DNA from 4 places in the Photobacterium swingsii genome. Region 4 is predicted to be linked to each of the others. Evidence: predicted binding sites of a transcription regulator. Region 4 holds the regulator's gene; each other region holds the start of a gene.
What was found. The regulator CRP, encoded in region 4, controls carbon source genes, mostly activating them, when cyclic AMP is high. The targets are predictions, from matches to a motif close to TGTGANNNNNNTCACA.
Positions count from the first base shown of each region.

Region 1: a site for CRP is predicted at 3,776-3,791, ahead of rppH (RNA pyrophosphohydrolase). Genes of this name have one in related genera too.
Region 2: a site for CRP is predicted at 2,679-2,694, ahead of typA (translational GTPase TypA). Genes of this name have one in related genera too.
Region 3: a site for CRP is predicted at 3,588-3,603, ahead of OCU77_RS08845 (CidA/LrgA family protein). Genes of this name have one in related genera too.

Region 1 is NZ_AP024852.1:3,145,622-3,151,710, reverse strand. Features, by position in the region: gene OCU77_RS14280 (LysR family transcriptional regulator) at 1-168, shown strand, start outside; gene OCU77_RS14275 (hypothetical protein) at 575-820, shown strand; gene OCU77_RS14270 (NADP(H)-dependent aldo-keto reductase) at 913-1,947, opposite strand; gene OCU77_RS14265 (DUF6482 family protein) at 2,182-2,484, shown strand; gene mutH (DNA mismatch repair endonuclease MutH) at 2,516-3,199, opposite strand; gene rppH (RNA pyrophosphohydrolase) at 3,945-4,466, shown strand; gene ptsP (phosphoenolpyruvate--protein phosphotransferase) at 4,508-6,089, shown strand, end outside.
Region 2 is NZ_AP024852.1:3,659,200-3,665,288, forward strand. Features, by position in the region: gene OCU77_RS16645 (DUF2959 domain-containing protein) at 1-63, shown strand, start outside; gene OCU77_RS16650 (AAA family ATPase) at 79-609, opposite strand; gene typA (translational GTPase TypA) at 747-2,576, opposite strand; gene glnA (glutamate--ammonia ligase) at 3,093-4,502, shown strand; gene OCU77_RS16665 (DUF4124 domain-containing protein) at 4,627-5,190, shown strand; gene glnL (nitrogen regulation protein NR(II)) at 5,337-6,089, shown strand, end outside.
Region 3 is NZ_AP024852.1:1,861,162-1,867,250, reverse strand. Features, by position in the region: gene OCU77_RS08860 (DNA/RNA non-specific endonuclease) at 263-997, shown strand; gene sbcB (exodeoxyribonuclease I) at 1,254-2,678, shown strand; gene OCU77_RS08850 (hypothetical protein) at 2,958-3,497, shown strand; gene OCU77_RS08845 (CidA/LrgA family protein) at 3,663-4,001, shown strand; gene OCU77_RS08840 (CidB/LrgB family autolysis modulator) at 4,004-4,684, shown strand; gene cdd (cytidine deaminase) at 4,929-5,813, shown strand; gene OCU77_RS08830 (DMT family transporter) at 5,968-6,089, shown strand, end outside.
Region 4 is NZ_AP024852.1:264,995-271,083, reverse strand. Features, by position in the region: gene OCU77_RS01255 (hydrolase) at 1-809, shown strand, start outside; gene OCU77_RS01250 (YheU family protein) at 907-1,125, shown strand; gene OCU77_RS01245 (phosphoribulokinase) at 1,205-2,074, shown strand; gene OCU77_RS01240 (OsmC family protein) at 2,170-2,574, opposite strand; gene crp (cAMP-activated global transcriptional regulator CRP) at 2,847-3,479, shown strand; gene OCU77_RS01230 (hypothetical protein) at 3,702-3,896, shown strand; gene OCU77_RS01225 (DUF1338 domain-containing protein) at 3,973-4,767, opposite strand; gene astD (succinylglutamate-semialdehyde dehydrogenase) at 4,868-6,089, opposite strand, start outside.

The sequences.
Region 1 (6,089 bases), 940 kb from region 4:
AATATCGTTGGTGATTTGATCCAGTCAGGCTTACTCACTGAATTGGTGACTAAGATGGATGTTGATGGCTGGCGTCAATCGGTAGATGTAGCATATTCCAATCAACGAGCAATGGGACCTGCATCTAAGGCTTTGTTAGCTTTATTAAAAGAAATCCAGCTCCGGTAATCTTGTCGATATAGCTAACGGCAATAAGATAGAGCGATTAATTTGATTATGCTGATTTTTTAGGCGTATTTAACGGTTTATTGGTATAAAGCATGTCGATGGTAAGGTGCGATAGCATAATATTGCTTTATTCATTTTGCTGAATATTTGTGCTTGTTTAATTATTTGTAATGGTTAAAATTTACACATCCTTAACACTTATCCCACTCATTCACTAGGAGGCGACAATGATGATTTTCCCTATGCATACGTGTATCGCGCCTTGTAGTGATACCTCAAAAACTTCAACACAATAACAGCCTCCGCTGTGACTCTGGGCCGCGGATACTGTCGCGGTTACTTGCAGTAAAAGTTTGATCTCGTCAGCATCTGTGACCCTCCAATATTAATTATGGAGAGTTAAATTATGCGCCAATCAGTTTATTTACGCCTAGCTGTACTTTTAGTCCGTGCTGATCTTCACCGTGAACAACAAGCATGGCGACGTGTAAATCGTCGTATCGAAGTTGACTTCCCACAACTATCTGAGCACTTGTTGCAAGATATTGGGATTGGTAAAGACCGTCGTTTAGACGTTGAGTTTGGAGCGTCTCTTGCTCAACGCAAAACGCGTCACCTTCGTCGGGAGTTTCGATCTAGACAGCTCACGTAATAGCCGCCCTGTCGCTATTACGTATCAAGGTGACAGGGCAGAATAAAACACTAATAACAGATAATCATCCCCGCCAATGCGGGGATGATTCGTTATGGGCAAGGGTTAGAATATTGCACCCCGACTTGGGCTAAATCCTGTAACACATCTTCAGTTAAGCAAAGATCTAGGCTCTTGATATTGGCATCTAATTGGTCAAGGTTGGTCGCCCCTATAATGTTTGAAGCCACAAAGGGACGTTGATTTACAAATGCTAATGCCATTTGTGCGGGATCGAGCCCATGTTTATGTGCAATGTCGACATAGGCTTGAGTCGCAGCCACACCTTGAGGATTAAAGTAACGTGAAAAACGTTCAAACAAGGTGCAGCGTGCACCAGCAGGTTTTGCATCATTGAGGTATTTACCACTGAGGGTACCAAATGCCAATGGTGAGTAGGCTAAGAGCTCGACGCCTTCTTGGTGACTGATTTCAGAGAGCCCGACTTCGAAGCTACGGTTGAGTAAATTATAAGGATTTTGGATAGAGACAACGCGGGGAAGATTGTGTTTTTCGGCTAATTTAAGGAAAGACATCACTCCCCATGGTGTTTCATTAGAAAGGCCAATATAACGAATTTTACCTGCACGTTGCAGTTCAGCAAGGGCTTCAAGCGTGTCGAGAATGGTAACGCCAGAGTTGTCTTCTTTATACTCGTAGTTCAGTTGACCAAAACAGTTGGTTTCGCGTTGTGGCCAGTGTAATTGATATAAGTCGATGTAATCGGTTTTTAAGCGCATCAGGCTGGCATCAACGGCATCATGAATGTTGCGATGATCCAGAGCCATATTATCGCGAATATAGGGAAGGTTACGTGGGCCCGCAATTTTGGTTGCCAGCACGACTTTGCTGCGTAGCCCTGTTTTTTCCAACCAATTACCAATATAGGTTTCCGTTAATCCTTGGCTCGTTTTATTGGGCGGAACGGGATACATTTCGGCAGTATCGATGAAATTGATGCCCCGCTCAAAGGCGAAATCAAGTTGGCTGTGTGCTTCTGCTTCTGTGTTTTGCTCACCAAAGGTCATGGTGCCAAGACATATTTTACTGACGTCGAGTGAGGAATGGGGAATGCGGTGATATTTCATTAGCCCTCCTTGGACTGCAAGTACCAACAAGTCTGCTGCATGCACTGTCCCTGCGGCTGCCCAACAGGCAAAGAGGTATATTCCCCCTAGCGTGCAAGCAAAATAGCATGTGTTGGCTGGGTATATGTTATTAACTTAACGAGAGTTTATGCAGATGTCGACAGCCATTTACTTGCTGAGTAAGGGAATGTGACACATAGTTATATCTATGCTTAGCTGAAAGGAAGCGATTCAATGCAACTTACACAGTTTAAACATTGGCTCAACTCGCCAGAAAAGCCCCAGCCTAAATGTGTAGTAACAAGTCATGCGGGTATGGCTGATTACTTGATGGAGATTGAATTTAAGCATCAGTTGGTGCCGCTTAAAGATGATACCGATAGCATGCTCACGTTTCGGAATATGGAGCAAGTGGGTGAGCTATTAAAACCTTTGGGGATCGATAGTGTTATCTTACGCATAATCGATCCTTACGATGAATTTTCGGCGGATAATCAGCTATCAAACTGCAAGGAAGATATGACGATCATTTTATGATGGGATAGTAGGATGGTGCTCTTACACTCGTTTAAACAATAAAGTGTTTAGCCAAAATCGCGGCAGTAAAGTGTGTTTTGAGATAAAAGCCCCGAGGGAGTGTTTTGATTGGCTGGCCATTCGCGCCATAGGCTTCAGTTAATGCTTTATTGTTGGCTGCCTTCGGGCGCAACTGCAGCACTTCACCATGTTTAGCTGTGATTTGTTCGACCTGCCCCAATACAATCATGTCCATTAATTCTTCCCAATCTTGGCGAAGTTGATCTTCTTCTTCTGGTGACGGTTGCCATAATAGCGGTGAACCAACGTGACGATCTGTCAGTGGAATATCACGCTCACCTTCGACTGGAACCCACAATACTTTGGCTAATTTATGACGAATATGACTATTGTGCCAATTAAGGCCGTGCAAGCCGATCAGCGGAGCCACACAAACAAAAGTCGTTTCCAAAGGCCGGCCATGGTAGCCAATTGGAATGGTTTTAAGCTCGATACCTAATTCAATGAAATCAGGTACTGGCTTGCTCCCCGCACTTGCCCCTAAGTGCCATTCAAGCAATTGACCCACCCAACCTTTGTCACGGCGAAGATCTTGAGGGGGAATAATACCGGCTTGTTCGGCGAGCTCTCCGAGTGTGAGTCCTGCTAGAGCTTGCGCTCGTGTAAGCAGTTCTTGTTCTGTTTGTGGCGGTAAAGGAGAAGAAATACACGTCATACAAAGGCACTTTAGGTTTTAACGAGTGAAGGTAAAGCAACGCTGGTATTTTACCATAAGCAGGCATTGAGCTGATGGTAAAAGGGGAGGATCTTTACACCACCTTGATGGCTGTATTTTAGTAACCTGTTTTTAATAAAGAATCAAGCTATCTGTCATCTTATCAAGTGGCATCTTGTATTGTGGTATACGAGAGTCTAGAACAAGAGTAAGGATCTTTAAATAAAGATATCCACAGGAGTTTTGGTTAAAAAAAACACAGCACCAAACTCTGGATGTATACACAGGGGTTAGTGTGGTTTTTGAGCAGCTTGGTGGCCTAGTTAGCAGTGGCTTAGCTCCGAGAGTGTGGATAATTCAATGGTTGGTTGATCTTTAACCGATCCGCTTTTGCTGATGTTTTAGTCATTAAAAGCATATGAGGTTCGATTGTTTTGTTTGTGTAGTTCATTGTTTTTAATTGTTTTTATATTTGTTTTGGTGCTTTTTTAAACTTGGTTAAGTGTTGTTGATAAGTCACTTTATTCACGATAAAACCGCTTCTTCACAAATCTATCCACAGAAAAAGTGAATAAATGTGGCTTATGTCTCACTTGGCTGTTTATAAAGTATTCCTTGTGATTGAGTTATCCAGAAACTGAGTGCTAGGTAGGAAAAAACAGTTAATAATTAGAATGTTTGTTAACCTTTGCCGCGATCTATGAAAAAATCGGGTGTAATAGAGATTTATAATTGAGGTCGTCTAGTGATTGATGGCGATGGATACCGTCCTAATGTCGGGATAGTTATCTGTAATAGCCACGGCCAGGTATTCTGGGCTCGACGATATGGACAACATTCTTGGCAGTTTCCACAAGGTGGTATTGATGAAGGGGAAACCCCTGAGCAAGCCATGTACCGAGAATTGTATGAGGAAGTAGGGCTTACCAAAAAGGATGTAAGGATCATAGCCTCCAGCCGCCATTGGCTGCGCTATAAATTACCCAAGCGTCTAGTTAGGTGGGACTCGAAACCCGTTTGTATCGGGCAAAAGCAAAAGTGGTTTTTGCTTAGCCTAGAATGCGATGAGTCAAAGGTGAATATGCAGCGTGGGAGCACGCCGGAGTTTGATGGTTGGCGATGGGTCAGTTATTGGTATCCGGTGCGTCAGGTGGTGTCTTTTAAGCGCGATGTTTATCGACGTGCATTGAAAGAGTTTGCTGCGATGGCGATGCCTTTTAAGGAACGTAAAGAGCGTAGAGTGAAGCGTCACAAGGGTCGCCGTTAAGCTTGCTGATGCCCACTCTAAAGTAAGGCGCAAAACAGCTTATGCTGACACAGCTCAGAGAAATTGTAGAAAAAGTTGCCAGTGCTGAAACCCTGATCGATGCGCTCGATCAGTTAGTGATCAGCACATGCGAGGCAATGGATACCGACTGCTGCTCGGTGTATATCGCTGACTTTAAACGTCAGGAATACACCTTGATGGCAACGCAAGGCCTAGTCAAAACCCGCCACCATGTTGGTTTGGGTTTTGACGAAGGCTTAGTTGGATTAGTTGGCCGCCGAGCCGAGCCTATCAATATCGCCGATGCGCGATCACATCCTCAGTTTAAACACCTGCCTGGTACAGGCGAAGAACACTTTGGTTCTTTCTTTGGCACGCCTATCACACACCAGCGTAATGTCTTAGGTGTGTTGGTTATTCAGCAAAAAGATCGTCGTGAGTTTGACGAAAGCGAAGAGTCTTTCATGGTGACGCTTGCAGCGCAGCTTGCGGTGATCCTTGCCCATGCCAAAGCGCAGGGAATGTGGCCTGATCAACATGACGGCTTGCACCTTATTGGTTCGGCATCATCGCAAGGGGTCGCGGTTGCCAAGGCGTGGTGGGATGATAACCAACCACGGTTAGAGCATGTCCTGCCTGCCTCTTCACTGAATTTAGAGAATGAACAAGAGCGCTTAACGATTGCGATTGATTTGGCGAGCAATGAGTTTCGCCGGTTGCGAAAGCGCTTTGATAGTGAATTACACAAAGAAACATTAGCGATTTTTGATCTGTTTAGCCACCTGCTTAACGATCCTATGTTGCGTAAAGATTTGTTCGCTAAAGTGGCATCGGGCGATCAGGCTGAGTGGGCTATCCGCCAAGTGGTAGAGGCCTACTCCACCCGTTTTGCCAACATGAAAGATGCGTACCTCAAAGAGCGCGCGCACGATATTCGAGAACTTGGCCAGCGCTTGTTGTTCTTTTTGCAAAATGAAGATGTGATCGAATACCAGTGGGACGAACCGCGAGTATTGTTAACGCGTGAATTAACCGCGGCCATGCTGGCAACTATTCCTCGTGATAAATTGGCTGGGGTCGTTGCCCAAGAAGGTGCGGCGAACTCTCACGCGGCGATCTTATCGCGGGCGCTGGGTATCCCTGCGATCATGGGGGTCGATTTTATCCCTGAAAAAATCCATAACTGCCAAGTGGTTGTGGATGGTTACCGTGGTGATTTCTTAGTTAACCCAAATCGTCATGTTTTAAAAGAATACCGACGTTTATTACGTGAAGAGAATGAATTAGATAAAACGGTTGAAACGGCATTAGCTAAATGTGCAGTCACCAAAGATAACCAGCGTGTGTATGTTCACCTTAACGCGGGTTTAAGTGCAGATACCAGTATTGCGGTTAACCGTGGTGTCGATGGTGTTGGCTTGTACCGCACCGAAGTGCCGTTTTTATTACAACGTAGCTTCCCATCGGAAGAAGAACAAACAGCACAATATCGCACTATTTTGGCCTCGTATCCGAATAAACCTGTGGTGATGCGAACGCTCGATATTGGTGGTGATAAACCACTGCCTTATCTATCTATCGAAGAAGACAACCCTTTCCTTGGCTGGCGGGGCATTCGCTTTA
Region 2 (6,089 bases), 420 kb from region 4:
AAAGATATGGAAACCGCTATTTCAGAATCAGAGCGTTTTATTGCCCAACTTAAAAAAGCCTAGCAGGCGACAACACCACTAACGCTCATTCAAGCGAGTCAGTACCCAATTGGCTCGCTCTTCTACACTACCCCACGGCACTTCAACCACTTCATACCCCAACGATTGATACGTCGATACAAGCTGTTGATGAATACCTTGTGCTTCCTCAAACGGATACGGGCGCTCGTCATCTTGGACATAAATACTTTGGTTCGGTGCGCAGAAGAAAACACGCGAATGATAACCTGCCGCCGCTTCTTGGTATTGCGCTGTCACCTCGCAACCACCGAGGATGAGATAAGCGCAAATATCAGGGATAGCGCGATCAACAAACGCAGGCATGGTATTGCGAAGCGCTTCACGACGCTGACCACTCATCGCCGTTAGGCAAAGTTCAGCAAATGCGGGTAAGTTGGTCCACGGTAATACCCCATCCGGCTGCTGAGCCTGATCGCGAATTAACGTACGTGACACTTCAGGAAAGACCAGATATCCCTTATTCGCCAACGCATTAAGTAACGTTGTTTTCCCTGCGCCTGGGCCACCGGTAATGATGATTGGTTGCATTGTACTCTTCCTTTATAAAGTCCCGACTATCATACCAAACCTCGCCCCTGCATGAGGGGAGAATCCCAAAATTTAGGTATAAAAAATCCCTCCACAGCATACGCCATGGAGGGATTTTTAACGGAAGCTGAAGCTAATTACTTAGCAGTACGGCTTGCACGTTTACGATCGTTTTCAGTAAGCAGTTTCTTACGAATACGAATGCTTTCTGGTGTTACTTCTACTAGTTCATCATCATCGATGAATTCTAGTGCTTGCTCAAGTGTGTACTTGATAGCAGGAGAAAGCGTTTGAGCTTCATCAGTACCAGATGCACGAACGTTAGTTAGCTGCTTACCTTTAAGACAGTTAACTGTCAGGTCGTTTGAACGGTTATGAATACCGATAACTTGACCTTCGTATACTTCATCAGCGTGCTCTGCAAATAGACGGCCGCGCTCTTGAAGATTGAATAGTGCGTAAGTTAGGGCTTTACCTGTCGCGTTCGAGATTAGAACACCGTTGTTACGCTGACCAATTGTACCGCCTTTGTGAGCACCGTAGTGATCGAAAGAGTGGTAGATAAGACCAGAACCTGAAGTCAGTGTCATGAACTCAGTTTGGAAACCGATAAGACCACGAGAAGGCATCATGAAGTCCATGCGAACACGGCCTTTACCATCTGGTGCCATGTCAGTCAGCTCACCTTTACGTAGGCCGATGTTTTCCATGATACCACCCTGGTGCTCTTCCAGTACGTCGATGGTTACCACTTCAAACGGTTCCATTAGTTGACCATCTTCTTCTTTGATGATTACTTCTGGACGAGATACAGCTAGCTCGAAGCCTTCACGACGCATGTTTTCGATCAGGATAGATAGGTGAAGCTCACCACGACCTGATACACGGAAACGATCTGGGTTATCAGTTTCTTCAACGCGAAGTGCCACGTTGTGTACTAATTCTTTTTGAAGACGCTCAAGGATGTTACGTGAAGTCACGAACTTACCTTCTTTACCCGCGAACGGAGAAGTGTTTACTTGGAACGTCATTGTTACTGTTGGTTCATCAACAGACAGTGCAGGTAGTGCTTCTACTGCGTTTTGATCACAGATGGTGTCAGAGATTTTCAGCTCACCAAGACCTGTAATAGCGATGATATCACCCGCTTTAGCTTCTTCAACGTCGTGACGCTCTAGGCCTAAGTAGCCCATTACTGTGCCCACTTTACCATTACGTTGTTTGCCGTCAGCACCCACGATAGTTACTTGTTGGTTTGGCTTAACAGAACCACGTGTAACACGAGCAACACCGATAACACCTACGTAAGAGCTGTAATCAAGTTGAGATACTTGCATTTGAAGCGGACCATCAACGTCAACGTCTGGCGCTGCAACGTTATCAACGATAGCTTGGAACAATGGTTCCATGTCTTCGCCTGTTTCGCCTTCTTCTTGCGTTGCCCAGCCATTTAGCGCAGATGCGTAAACAACTTGGAAGTCTAGTTGGTCATCAGATGCACCTAGGTTGTCGAATAGGTCGAATACTTGATCCATAACCCACTCAGGACGTGCACCAGGACGGTCAATCTTGTTGATAACAACGATAGGCTTAAGACCGTGAGCGAACGCTTTTTGCGTTACGAAACGCGTTTGTGGCATTGGGCCATCAACCGCATCAACGATAAGAAGCACAGAGTCAACCATCGACATGATACGCTCAACTTCACCACCGAAGTCGGCGTGTCCTGGGGTATCAACGATGTTGATGCGGTAATCATTCCAGTTAATTGCTGTGTTCTTAGCAAGAATGGTAATGCCACGCTCTTTCTCGATATCATTCGAGTCCATAACACGCTCTTCGCTTTCGCCGCGAGACTCAAGCGTGCCAGACTGCTGAAGCAGTTTGTCAACCAGGGTAGTTTTACCGTGGTCAACGTGAGCAATAATTGCGATATTTCTTAGTTTATCGATCTGTTGATTAGACATGGATTTCACATTCACTCAGAACATGCAGCAACCATCGGGTAGCTACTTGGTTAAAAAAACGGCTCATAATCTAACAGATTTTACGCCAAAACCCACGAATTATGTGATTTATATCACCAGCTTTTTGAATTAAATGATGGAAATGATGCTTAGCCCCTATAAATGCGGCCTTTATCGCTCGAATAAGCACTTGAAAAGGCACTACCATTTCTCTCTGAATACAAAAATAACGGCGAAAGTTCATCCAGTAATGGAATTGACAACGACCCCGCCTACGATAAGGTAGTAGGCGCACTAAAAGGTGGCAAACAGCCAAACCGCACCAAACTGGTGCAGGCTATTCACCATAATTGTGCAGAAATGGATTCCCATCGCCTCAAGAACACCAAAATAGGGCAGTTTTTGGGGCTTTAAAAATTGGCACACTTTTCGCTTAACCTAAATCAGATAGCTCATAATGAGCAATGAACAAGTTTTGCGGCCAGTTGCCCAATCTAACACCGGAGGTTACTCAAGATGTCAGTTGAAAACGTACTAGCGCTGATCCAGGAAAATGAAGTTAAGTTTATTGACCTACGTTTTACCGATACCAAAGGTAAAGAGCAGCACATCTCTATTCCTTCTCACCAAATCGACGCCGATTTTTTTGAAGAAGGTAAAATGTTTGATGGTTCATCGGTTGCTGGCTGGAAAGGCATAAATGAATCAGACATGGTGATGATGCCAGACGCATCAAGCGCGGTACTTGACCCATTCACGGAAGATGCAACACTGAATATTCGTTGTGACATCCTAGAGCCTGCAACTATGCAAGGCTACGACCGTGACCCTCGTTCTATCGCGAAACGTGCCGAAGAGTTCATGCGCTCAACAGGTCTTGCAGATAATGTGCTTGTTGGTCCTGAGCCAGAGTTCTTCTTGTTTGATGACGTGAAGTTCAACACTGACATGTCAGGCTCTTTCTTCAAGATTGATGACGTAGAAGCCGCTTGGAACACAGGTTCTGATTTCGATGGCGGTAACAAAGGCCACCGTCCTGGCGTGAAAGGCGGTTACTTCCCTGTTGCACCGGTTGATTCATCACAAGACATCCGCTCTGCTATGTGTTTAATCATGGAAGAAATGGGACTGGTTGTTGAAGCTCACCACCACGAAGTGGCAACGGCGGGTCAGAATGAAATCGCTACGCGTTTCAATACCCTAACAACCAAAGCAGATGAAATCCAAGTGTACAAATACGTTGTTCACAACGTTGCACACGCCTTTGGTAAAACTGCGACCTTCATGCCTAAACCACTTGTGGGTGATAACGGCAGCGGTATGCACGTTCACATGTCACTCGCTAAAGACGGTCAAAACCTGTTCGCTGGTGACAAGTACGGCGGCCTATCTGAAATGGCGCTTTACTACATTGGCGGTATCATCAAGCACGCACGTGCCATCAACGCCTTTGCTAACCCAGCAACAAACTCATACAAGCGTCTTGTCCCAGGCTTCGAAGCACCAGTAATGCTGGCTTACTCTGCACGTAACCGTTCAGCGTCAATCCGTATTCCAGTTGTACCTAGCCCGAAAGCACGTCGTATCGAAGTACGCTTCGGTGACCCAGCAGCAAACCCATACCTAGCATTCGCCGCAATGCTAATGGCTGGCCTAGACGGTATCCAGAACAAAATCCACCCGGGTGAAGCGATGGATAAAGATCTGTACGACCTACCAGCAGAAGAAGCAGCAGAAATCCCAACCGTTGCTGAATCACTACAGGGCGCACTACAGTCACTAGACGAAGACCGTGAGTTCCTAACATCTGGCGGTGTGTTCTCTAATGACTTTATCGACTCTTACATTGAGCTAAAATCTCAAGATGTTGCACGAGTGAACATGACCACGCACCCACTTGAGTTTGAACTTTACTACTCAGTATAAGTAACTGATAAATAAATCAGTAATTAAGACTTCGACCCGCCTCACAGGCGGGTTGTTTTATTATTGCCCCTAATTTCCTAATCGCTAACCTCAAGCTATTCCTTCTTTGTCTGTGGGTTATCGCGTGTTCAAACCATGGTTTCCGGTCATTGCTCTACTTATTGCCAGCCTCACCACCTTTGCCCACGCTAAAATCTATACGTGGACCGACGAACACGGCACCGTCCATTTCTCTGATCAACCCAATGACCAAGCCACAGAAGCCAACATCAGCGTACCAACACCGGCCCCCAAAACACCGCAACCTCCCTCTCCCCCAAACACGACTGCGCATGAAGAAGAGCGCCACCTACTGTTTGACACTGAGTTACCCAAGCACACCACAACATCCAGTATTCAAATCATGTCACCGCTGCATGAACAAACCATTCGCAATAATGAAGGCATCATTACGCTGTCTGCCGTTGCCAATCGCACTATGGATAAAGGGCATACTGCTAAGTTGTATCTCGATGGTAAAGCCTATGGCAAAAGCCAAACACGGCTCGATTGGCGCTTAGTGGATATCGATCGTGGCAGTCATCAACTTCAAGTTAAGTTATTAAAATACGGCAAGGTTATTGCATCGTCAGAAAAGATAACTGTCTTTCTGCATCGTGCTTCGCGCCTGCATCCTAGGGGGCCATAACCGCTACCATTAGGGAGCATGCGCACAGTGCTAACCACATAGCTATCACTCTGCAGGCAGACAGGTTACACTTGATTGCACCAATATAGTGCAATGCGGATTTCTGAGGGCATACTTCAGAATGGCGCACCACAAGGAAGATAATCGTGACTGCTGAATTTACGCCGCTAATTTTAGACAATCTGGTAACTGCGATCCTGCTGCTCGATGAAGAGTTAACCATTCGCTATGTTAACCCTGCGACCGAGCAGCTGTTTGCTTCCAGTCAGCGACGACTCACTCACAGTCACTTTCCTGACCTATTGCAGCACTCATCACTCGATCTTGGTTTAGTGCAAGCAACCTTACAAAGTGGACAAGGACTTGCTGACAGCGATGTTTCCTTTGTCATCGATGGTCGTCATCACACCTTAGAACTCAACGCCAGTCCGGTCTCATGGCAAAAAGAGCTGCTGATTTTATTGGAACTCAAGCCTATCGATCAGCAACGTCGAATTAGCCAAGAGCAAAGCCAGTACGTACAGCAACAAGCCGCCAAAGAGCTGGTGCGAGGGCTAGCACATGAAATCAAAAACCCCTTAGGAGGCTTACGTGGTGCGGCACAGCTACTAGAGAAAACCCTGCCCGATCCCAGCTATACCGAATACACCCAAATGATCATCGAACAAGCGGACAGGCTAAGAAACTTAGTCGATCGCTTATTAGGACCTCAGCGCCCAGGCAATCGTCAGGTCGATAATATTCACGTCGTGTTAGAGAAAGTGCGCCAGCTTGTGAGCCTCGACAATAACGATGGCATCACGATTGCCCGTGACTATGATCCCAGCCTGCCCGATTTCACTATGGATCCAGAGCAACTCGAACAAGCGCTACTCAATATTGTCAGTAATGCTGCGCTC
Region 3 (6,089 bases), 1.6 Mb from region 4:
TTATAAAATTCCAAAAGGGTGTCTTCGGATGCCCTTTTTTACGTCAGCCATTAACCATTCCCTTCTAGATTTTCAATATCCCTCAAGGTAAATCAAAGTATACCATCTCCTATCTTACTAATATCGTTGATAAAGTGCGTAAAACCTCACTGCTTGAATTTATAAAAAACACCAGTCACAATCTATAGGTATATCAATACCCACACATTGCTTGAGTTAATATGATTGCTCGTCCTATACACTTCTATAATATGGACGAAACATGAAACACCTCTTATTCGCAATACTTAGCCTTAGCCTCTCAATATCCGCTTCTGCCGCCATTTGTAACCAACACCTTGTTAAAGGAACCCCAAACAACAGTGATCAGATCCTCTGCAGAGATGGCTATGCTGCCGGTTATAATTACCAAAACAAGGTTTCCAATTGGGTTGCTTATCACATCACAAAAGAAAGTGTGAATGCTTTCTATAAACGCTCTAATAGCTTCCGAACGGATAAAGACTTACCTCCTGCTTTTCGCGCAACCAGCAGTGACTATTCAAAATCAGGGTACGACCGAGGACACTTAGCACCGTCTGGTACCATGGACTTCTCTCAAGTCGCTATGCAGCAGAGCTTCTTGATGTCGAATATGGCGCCACAACTACCAGGATTTAATCGTGGTGGATGGAAAGGACTGGAAGAAAAAGTACGTGAATGGGCAAACACTTACAACGAGCTTTATGTTGTATCTGGCCCTATTTGGGATGGTAACGAGACCTATATTGGTAACGGTGTCTATATTCCACATCGTTTCTATAAGGTCATCCTCGACCCAACTGCCAACGATGCAATCGCATTTATTCTTCCACACCGTAAAATTTCATCTTCAGAATTACCCTCTTTCATTACAACTGTTGATGAAGTTGAACAAGTCACACAACTCGATTTTTTCAGTGCACTACCAGATAGTGTTGAAAATGACATCGAAGCCCAAACATGGAATATGTGGTAATTCGCGACGTATGAAACACAGAGATACATCTCACCACGCAAGCTGATCCTAGCCATCAAGGCAATCATATTGCCTTTTTGCAGCATTGGCATTGCACACTAATTACAAGACACAGGCTAACTTGGGAGTTACTAAGCAAGTAAAATGCTTATCTCTAAGAATAAATATTTAGGTAGATGCCATAATACCTTAGTTGCTCCCCCATTATTTGTTACTATAAAGGCAGTAAAGTAATTCATCCCAGTAGGGAAAAATAATGAGTAATAACAATCATCAACCAACTATGCTTTGGTTGGATTACGAAACCTTTGGTGCTACACCATCCGTTGATCGTCCCTCTCAGTTTGCCGCGATTCGCACTGATATGGATCTCAATATCATTGGCGAACCTTTGGTTATTTACTGTAAGCCACCAAGTGACTATCTGCCCTCACCAGAAGCATGCTTAATCACAGGAATCACGCCACAAGAAGCAATGGAAAAAGGGTTACCTGAGCACGAGTTCATAGCCAAAATTCATGATGAGTTGTCTACTCCGAATACCTGTGTGATCGGTTATAACAACGTGCGATTTGATGATGAAGTCAGCCGTTATACTCTTTATCGTAACTTCTTTGACCCATATGCTTGGAGCTGGAAAAACGGTAACTCACGCTGGGATTTACTCGATATTATGCGAACCTGTTACGCACTTCGCCCAGAAGGCGTTAACTGGCCGACCAACGACGAAGGTTTTCCAAGTTTTAAGCTGGAACATCTCTCTGTTGCTAATGGTATTGAACATGCGAATGCACACGATGCGATGGCAGATGTGTATGCCACAATTGAGTTGGCAAAGATCCTTAAGAAGAACCAACCCAAACTGTTTAACTACCTGTTTGATCTACGTAACAAGCGTAAGCTTCAAGAACTTATCGACATTATTAACTTAACGCCATTGGTTCATGTTTCTGGCATGTTTGGTTCTGAGTGCGGTAATACCAGCTGGATTGTTCCAATGGAATGGCACCCTGATAATAAAAACGCGGTGATTACGGTTAACCTAGCCAAAGACCCAACGCCGCTGATTGAGCTCGATGCTGATACCCTACGCGAACGTCTTTACACCAAACGCAGTGAACTTGGTCCAGATGAGCTACCTGTGCCAGTTAAACTTGTCCATATCAACAAGTGCCCTGTTCTTGCGCCGGCAAAAACACTCAAAGCAGACGATGCGGAACGCCTAGGTATTGATCGAGAACTTTGCCTTAAACACCTTCAGATGCTCAAAGCACACCCTGAAGTACGTGAAAAACTCGTTGAGATCTTCAGTGTCGATCGTGAGTTTGAAGCGCATGATAACGTCGATGCCAAACTATACGATGGTTTCTTCTCGCATGCCGATCGCACAGCAATGGATATTATTCGTGAAATGGATCCACTCGAACTTGTCGATTTTGAGCCACAAGTGGCTGATGCGCGCATTAAGCCTTTGCTATTCCGTTACCGTGCTCGTAACTTCCCGCTGACATTGACGCAGCAAGAGCAAATCCGCTGGAAACACCATTGCCAAGATTACTTTGAGAGTAACCTACCTGCTTACATTGAGAATTTAGACAACGTAGCGATGGAACATCAAGGTGACGAGAAGAAGATGGCTATTCTTAAAAAAGTGTACGATTACGTTATCCAGCTAGCCTAACTTCGCGGCACTCAGAAATGATAGCATAAGGCCTTAACCTCTTTAAAAGAAAGGCTTTCTTAAACACCCTGATAACCCTAGTTTTCAGGGTGTTTTTATTAAGACAGTTTCCACTCAGCAAAAGTTGAAGGAACGCTCTCAGCCAGTCACACTTAAGCTAACCAAGATACCTAAATCTGGTACTTGTTCACCATAAACAGCCATGTAAATGTCATGCAAACGCATAGTGATTTGTCCTCACTACATATTCTCCATGGCTTATAGCATTAAGTGGTAGCTATGACGACAAAAGCCCTAACACGCTGTTATCGTTTTCCCAGCGTTGATTTTGAACCCGATTTGCGAATGTTAGTTTGGCAAGATGGCTCTGAGACCATATTAACAGTGCATGAGTCACGCCTACTTGAAGCACTTTGCTATTGTGCTGGTGAAGTCATTAACCCACAGGCGTTATATGATAAAACCTTCATACAGATCGAAGCTTATGAAGAAAATAACCATACCCACTTTGATCTTAACGCACTACTTGTTTCGCTAAACCATAAACTTATCTATCAAGGTCAACCTGCGATTGCGATTGAAATCGTGGCCACTCATGGCTTTCGTGTGCCGCTCCCCAATAAAACATGCCGACTGGTACATACATTCAAAGAGTCTAAATTCACCCAGTTTACAAACGATAAAACAGACAAAAACGAGCCGTCAGAGTCAGCAGCAGAACATATTGTAAAACACAGCATACTCCATCGTATTTCCGTACTCTTACTGGCTGCTGCTGGCGTTGCTTTGTTCTTTCTTGCCGACAATATCTTGTTATAGCGCTTTTACATTGCAAACATGCAATCCGCAACCAGCCTGTATTTAAGTCAGAATGCTTAAACTTGCCTCTCTCAATATACGCGAAATAAGTGTGGCATAGGTCACACTTATTTTGTATGATGAATCCACCAAACAAAAGCACCGCCATTGGCATCACATAAAAGCATGAGTTATCTACGCTCCTTCAGCATCATTCTCGTTTGCCTTTTCTTAGGTAAAGGAATTCAGGCATTACTTGGACTCGCGATACCCGGTAGCATCCTAGGGATGCTTATTCTCTTTGGTTTACTTTCAGCGGGTCTTATACGTTCTCATTGGGTGCAATCAGGCTGCCACTTATTAATTCGTTACATGGCATTATTGTTCGTTCCTGTCGGCGTTGGCTTAATGGACCATTTCGCACTCTTGAGTGCTAATAGCCTCCCTATTTTACTCAGTACTATCGGCAGCAGCTTAGTTGTCTTTCTTGTGATTGGTATTGCAGCGCACCATAAGGAAAAATAATGATCTGGTTAATCACAACCTTAGTCGTTTTTTACATCGCTCGTCTTATTTCCAAACGACTTCAACATCCTATCGTCAACCCATTACTTATCTGTCTTATCATTATTATTCCTTTGCTCATGTGGTTAAATGTGCCTTATGAGACTTACTTTGAGCAAAACAAATGGCTAAACGCCTTACTAGAGCCTGCCGTTGTTGCTCTTGCATTCCCACTGTACGAACAACTTTCACAAATCCGCGCTAAGTGGAAAACAATTTTTACTGTTTGCTTTATTGGTAGTGTTCTTTCTATGGTCACAGGTGCAGGCATCGCATTCGCACTAGGTGCAAATGTGGAGTTAGTGGCAAGTATTTTACCTAAATCAGTAACAACACCTATAGCTATGGCCGTTGCCGAGCAAATTGGTGGCGTGCCTGCCATTGCAGCTATCATGGTGATTATTGCTGGGCTATTTGGTGCCGTGCTGGGCTACCCTCTCTTTAAGCTGGCAGGCATTCAAGCACCAATAGCAAAAGGGCTAACAATGGGGACAGTTTCACATGCGCTTGGTACAGCGAAAGCCGCTGAAGAAAACTATCAAGAAGGGGCTTTTAGCTCACTGGCTTTAGTGATCTGTGGTGTTATGACCTCAATACTCGCCCCTGTACTGTTTCCTTTAATTGCAGCCATATTCGGCTATTAATACCTAGAAGGTTAATTAGCTAGAGTAATTTCATCATTAATGGGATTGGTATGGTTATGTGCAAGTAATCGAATACAAAACTAATCTATTGAAAAATAAGGATATCAATTTACGCTCGTTGTGTGACCTCACTCTCAGTTATGTAATGGGTGAAACAAGATAAATTACAACGTGACATGGATCACACTATTATTCTATCGAGCTGTCTACAATATTTCTCCATACACAAGACGGAGAAATCCACATGCACACTAAAGTAATGGATGCTTTAGGTTCTTTACCGGCTGATCTTGCAACCGCAATCAAGCCTATGCTGGAAGATGGCAATTTCGATGCAACCATCAGTGCAGAGCAATTCGACAACTTACTCAGCCAAACTCACATGACTGACAGCGAATTGCGCGTTGCGCTGCTTCCTCTTGCAGCCACGTATTCTGTCTCTCCCCTTTCTCATTTTTGTGTAGGTGCTGTCGTTCGAGGCAACTCTGGTCGCCTATACTTCGGCGGCAACATGGAATTTGCCGGTGCAGCACTTTCACAAACCGTTCACGCAGAACAATCAGCAATTAGTCACGCTTGGGTTAAAGGCGAAACGGGTGTTAAAGATATCACCATCAATTACAGCCCTTGCGGTCATTGTCGCCAATTCATGAATGAACTTAGCACTGCTGACACAATTAAAGTTCAGCTGCCAGAGCGAGAAGAAAAGACACTGCAACAATACTTACCAGAGTCATTCGGCCCAAGCGATCTAGGTATCACTGATAGACTCTTAGCTGAAAAAAATCACGGTCTAGGCGTTGAAGAAGAAAGCGAGCTTGTTCAAGCCGCGTGTCAAGCTGCTAACCGTGCTCATGCGCCTTATACCAAGAACTTCAGTGGCGTTGCTTTAAAAGCTGATGACGGTCGTATTTTTGTTGGCATGTACGCTGAGAATGCGGCATTCAACCCAAGTCTTCCACCGTTGCAAGTTGCACTAATCAACATGAATATGGCGGGCTACGAATTAAACCGCATTGCTGAAGCCGCACTTGTTGAACAAAGTAGTAGTATTAGCCACCTTGCTGATACACAAAATACACTAGAAGCACTCAACCCAGATATTCCATTAACTTATAGCGCACTGTAAGTTATACGGTATCTGTTAAAGACAGTTTTAGTTACAGCAGAAAAGCGATGTCCCTTATTGGCATCGCTTTTTTCATTTGTGCTTGGTGATATAAGTTCACAGGCGTATGATTCTGCAAATTATTCACACTATTCATCAGACAGTGCCCTTACTCATGTCTCAACATCATAATCCAATCCAAGGTGCGAGCTGGATGCTCACCGCAGGCTTAGCGTTTGCCATTGTAAATAGCCTAGCTCAAGTACTGAGCGTGAAACTTCACCTGCCTTCGACTAC
Region 4 (6,089 bases):
TTCATGGATTAGAAGGCAGCTTCAATAGCCCCTATGCCAACGGCTTATTGCACGCCGCAATGCAGCAAGGTTGGTTGGGCGTCATGATGCACTTTCGTGGCTGTAGTGGTGAGATGAATCGCCAAGCCCGAAGTTATCATTCAGGTGAAACCAGCGATGCACGCTTTTTCATTCAATGGATTAGACAACAATTTCCTGACTCTCCCTTGTTTGCGGTTGGCGTGTCACTGGGTGGCAACATGCTGGTTAACTACCTTGCCGAACATGGTGACGACAGCGAGCTCTGCGCAGCACAGGTCATTTCGCCCCCATTAGATTTGGGCGCCTGCGCTGAGCGTATTGAGCAAGGTTTCTCTAAAGTCTATAAACAATACCTGCTCAGCTCGATGAAAAAGAACATCAGCAAGAAGATGAACCTGTTGCCCGATGCGCTACCTTTAGATCAATCTGGTATCAATGCGATTAGCACCCTGCGCCAGTTTGATGATCTGGTAACTGCACCGCTGCACGGCTATCAAGACGCCAGTGACTATTACCAGCGTTGCAGTGGCTTACAGCGTTTGCATCAGGTCACTGTACCCCTGCGTATCATTCATGCCAAAGATGACCCTTTCATGACCCATGATGTTATCCCTTCACAGCCGCTCCCAGCCCACATTGACTATCACCTGAGTCCTAATGGCGGCCATGTGGGCTTTTTAACGGGATCATGGCACAAGCCCACCTTCTGGCTTGAAACAACCGTGCCCGCTTGGTTTGCGCCTTTTGCTGCGGTAAACACTCAACCTAGCCACAGCACGTCAGAGTAAAGCCTGATCCATCACGCTTTGCTTGCCTTGAACCGCCTTAACCACTGATAATAATGTTATCAGTGGTTACCTCCTCCTAAAGCAGTAAGTGGTTGTTATGATTATTCCTTGGCAAGACATCGCCCCAGATACCCTCGATAACCTGATCGAACACTTTGTTCTACGTGAAGGCACCGATTACGGTGAGCACGAAAAAACCTTAGAACAAAAAGTTCAACATGTTCGCCAACAGCTTGCCCAAGGCGAAGCCGTAGTGATGTTTTCTGAATTACATGAATCAGTCGATATTAAGCTTCGTCGAGATCTCAATTTCTAATACTCGACATCGCTTACACTTGATCTAATCGCAACATCCTGTTAATAACTCATCGTTAATCTTAACGACAGGGTTTGTCATGTCTGCAAAACACCCCATCATTGCAGTAACAGGTTCATCCGGTGCGGGCACCTCGACCACTTCAGAAGCCTTCCGCAAAATGTTCAATATGATGAGCATCAATGCGGCTTGGCTGGAAGGCGATAGCTTCCACCGCTTTACACGCCCCGAAATGGACGTCGAAATACGTAAAGCCAAAGAACAGGGCCGCCATATCAGCTATTTTGGCCCCCAAGCGAACGATTTCCCGCAACTCGAACAGTTTTTCCATCAGTACGGTGAAGACAGTACCGGCAAATTCCGCCGCTACCTGCACACCTTTGATGAAGCCGTGCCTTATAACCAAATGCCAGGCTCTTTCACCCCATGGCAAGAGCTACCTGAAAATACCGATCTCTTATTTTATGAAGGCTTACATGGCGGGGTCGTCGACGGTGAAACCAATGTTGCGCAGCATGTTGATCTCTTGATTGGCATGGTACCAATCGTCAACTTAGAGTGGATTCAAAAAATTGTTCGTGACACCCGTGACCGCGGTCATTCTCGTGAAGCTGTAATGGAATCTATTGTGCGCTCGATGGATGATTACCTCAATTACATCACGCCGCAGTTTTCACGGACTCATATTAACTTCCAGCGTGTTCCCACCGTGGATACCTCGAACCCACTTAGCGCCAAAGGGATCCCGAGTTTAGATGAAAGCTTTGTGGTGATCCGTTTTCGTGGGATCAAGAATGTCGACTTCCCGTACTTATTGTCGATGATCCAAGGCTCATTCATGTCACGCCACAATACCTTGGTGGTACCGGGCGGCAAAATGAGCTTTGCGATGGAGCTAATAATGCGTCCTCTGATCCAGCAGCTGATTGAAACAGGGAAAATCGGCTAGTCGCGGTTTAATTGCCGTGTGAAACAAATAACAGCAAAACGGAGACCTCAAGTCTCCGTTTTTATCATGCTGCTACAGTTTACCTAGCAATAGATTTATGCGGCGATCACTTCGTATGAATGCGTCAATTCAACCCCTTCACCCAGCATCAAACAAACCGAACAATATTTCTCGAGCGAATTAGCGACGGTTGTTGCCACCAAGGCTTCATCAAGATCATGTCCCGTCACCACAAAATGCAAATTTGCCGAGGTAAAAATACGTGGGGCTGTCTCGCGGCGCACCGAGGAAATTTGTGCTTCGCAGCCCGTGATACGTTGATCTGCAGATTGTAAACCATCAACAACATCGACCGAACTACAACCACCAGCCGCCATCAAAACCAACTCCATTGGACTGGGTGCTTTTTCGCCACCATTGCCGTCCATCACCACACTATGACCCGAATTTGACTGGGCAAGAAAAGTCATTCCTTCTACCCATTTCACACGTGATTGCATTGCTTTCTCCTTAGTGTTTTGGCGTCAATTCTGCATAATCTAACAACCGTGTGATCATGTGCACACTTATGAGTACAAAATGACGATTTCAGATAGATCAATATCAAGAAATGCCCACCGAAAAAAGTTAAACTCTCAATTAATTATTCAAGTGAGCTTGCAGCCCAGCGGCTGACTTAATATCCTAACCAGCGAGCAATTCTATTGTTAAGCCCAGACTGAAATTATAGGGATGTCGTTGTTGGGCAACAAACGCAGAGGAAGTTAGTAATATGGTTCCAGGTAAACCTCAAACAGATCCAACACTAGAGTGGTTTCTTTCACATTGCCACATTCACAAGTACCCATCAAAAAGCACTTTGATTCATGCGGGTGAGAAAGCGGAAACTCTCTACTATATTGTAAAAGGTTCTGTTGCTGTTCTTATCAAGGATGAAGAAGGCAAAGAGATGATTCTTTCTTACCTAAACCAAGGTGACTTCATCGGTGAACTTGGCCTTTTCGAAGAAGGTCAAGAACGTACAGCTTGGGTTCGTGCGAAGACACCTTGTGAAGTTGCTGAGATTTCATTTAAGAAATTCCGTCAGCTAATCCAAGTTAATCCAGACATCTTGATGCGCTTGTCTGCACAGATGGCAACTCGCCTTCAAGTAACAAGCCAAAAAGTGGGCGACCTTGCGTTCTTAGACGTAACGGGTCGTATTGCACAGACGCTACTTAACCTAGCGAAACAACCTGATGCAATGACGCACCCAGACGGTATGCAAATCAAGATCACCCGTCAAGAAATCGGTCAAATCGTAGGTTGTTCACGTGAAACCGTTGGTCGTATCTTGAAGATGCTTGAAGAACAGAACCTGATTTCTGCACACGGTAAAACTATCGTGGTATACGGTACTCGTTAATCTGTTGATTTATCGATTATCACTAGAAAAAAGCCGCTTTTGCGGCTTTTTTTATATCGGAAAAACACCATACCTATGGCGTATATCTAAATCCAAATTTGCTAACCTTGTCACTGATTCTTCACTTGCTAACTACGCCACCTTTGCTACATTGTGCATAACAGACGTCGATGGACGACGTCACCTCTTCCCCGACAAAATCGGCATCATGGAGTTCGTGATATGGATATCGAACGTTTTTCTCCGTACAACACTAACACCCCACCACCGAGCGTGATTGCCCCACTACCCACAACTGTTGAGATGACAGGGTTCAGTGGCCAACGTCACTTTCTCGAACAACATATCTCATTAGCGAATACGCCGCAGCGCCAAGAAGGCTCGCAGTGGTCACCGCCTTTAGAAAGCCTGTATTAAGCCACAGATAGAACAAAGGCCATGCTATCAACATGACCTCTGCGTGAAACGCTGGGATTGGCCGGAACATTGCACTCTAGCTGTCGGTACTTTCAAAGATCTTATCCGCCGACGCAGCGACAAATCCGGTATAAAGCTCACCATCGGCTTGCGGGTAGCGCTTGGCAAATTCATAAAAACCACCAGGGATCGTTTTTACCCCATCTAAAAAAGCGACAGGGACTTTATCTGCCATGGTAGAAGACTGCTCTAACATCTCTTCAGGACTGCCTTTCACTTCTCCACCCGATACATTGATGGCAAAGCCATTATGTGCCAATAAGTGATTCACCTCGGCCACTTCAGTAAATTGTTCTAGTTGGTTAATGCTAACCGTAAAGTGATTCGCGCCAAAGCCATGCGCCGCTAACCACCCTGCATATTCACTCTCTGCGGCTAACATCTCATACGTTTCAAAATCAATGTCCCACAAACGGCCGCCATACAAGAAGGCAGGATCTTTCACCGCTTGCTCTGGCACTTGATCAATCAAACTACGTACCGATTGCTGCAATAATGAGGAACACTGACCCACCAATAGCTCACTAATAAACACTTTTGGCGCCGCAGGGTTTGGGTGTTCAAAATGCTCAGCGTAGAGTTTTTTAGACTCAAAATGGTAAGTGCCACAAGGTTTGTAACCAATCGCAATAAAGGGTGCGGCTAGCACATCCAGTCCGACTTTCGGTAAGTTAAATGTGCGCAACGCAATATGGTCATTCAGTAGCGGCTCATCTTCGGTCAGTAATGTATGTACTTGATCCGCTGATGGGCACAGGCGTTGAATATAGTCTTGCCATAAGTTGTTAAACAGTTGCTCTACTCTTTCCATGTTGAGATGCTCCCCGCTGGTGATGGATGTAGAAGTGCCCTGATTCGACCTAATCAGTATGGCACTTCTTTTTTAGTTTGATGATGTCTGCTCAACTTGCTTACAAAGTAATACCTGGCGATAGCTGTGCAGGTAGCTCAGCTTGTTCACCCTCCATCGATGCCATAGGGTACGCACAGTAGTCAGCGGCATAGTAAGCACTCGGACGTAAGTTACCTGATGCGCCAGGACCACCAAATGGAGCATCCCCACTCGCACCAGTCAGCTGACGGTTACGGTTCACTATGCCTGCACGGATATGGTCAATAAAATATTGCCACTCACTATCATCGGTGGAGATCAAACCAGCCGATAAGCCGTAGCGGGTATTATTTGCCAAGGTAACGGCTTGGGCTAAATCCTCGTAACGTACGACTTGCAATAATGGACCAAAGTATTCTTCATCAGGCAAGTCAGCAATGGCACTCACTTCAATGATGGCCGGTGAGACAATCGCCCCTTGACCACGTTTCGCTTCAAGCAGAACCTCTCCCCCAAGGCGCACCAAATTCGCTTGCGCGGCAATAATGCCATCAGCAGCTTGTATTGATATTTGTGGCCCCATAAAAGGCTGAGGATCAGCAAATGGCCCATCAATGCGTAGCTGCGCCGTTGCTTCAACTAAGCGCGCAACAATGGCATCACCCACTTCACCTTTGGGTAAATACAAACGGCGGGCACAGGTACAACGCTGGCCAGCGCTAATGAACGCTGATTGAATTATGGTGTATACCGTGGCTTCCACATCACCGTGGGCATTTGAAATCACCATAGGGTTATTGCCGCCCATCTCCAATGCCAACATTTTGCCGGGTTGCCCTGCAAATTGGCGATGAAGAATGTGTCCCGTATTCGCACTCCCCGTGAACAGCAAGCCATCAATCCCTGTTGAACTCGCCAGCGCTTCACCGGTTGGGCGAGAGCCTTGCACTAGGTTAATCACACCTGCGGGTAAGCCAGCTTGTTGCCATAGCTTCATGGCCACTTCCGCCGTTTTAGGCGTTAATTCAGATGGCTTAAATACCACAGTATTGCCCGCTAATAATGCAGGAACGATATGGCCATTGGGTAAATGCCCTGGGAAATTATACGGGCCAAAGACCGCCATCACGCCCAATGGACGATGACGCAGCACGGCTGTTGTCGCCCCTGCCACTTCTTTTTCTTTATGGCCAGTACGCTCATGGTAAGCACGTAACGACAGCGCAATCTTACCCACCATAGCACCCGCTTCGGTGCGGGTTTCCCACAAGGGTTTCCCTGTTTCTTCCGCTATGGTCGTG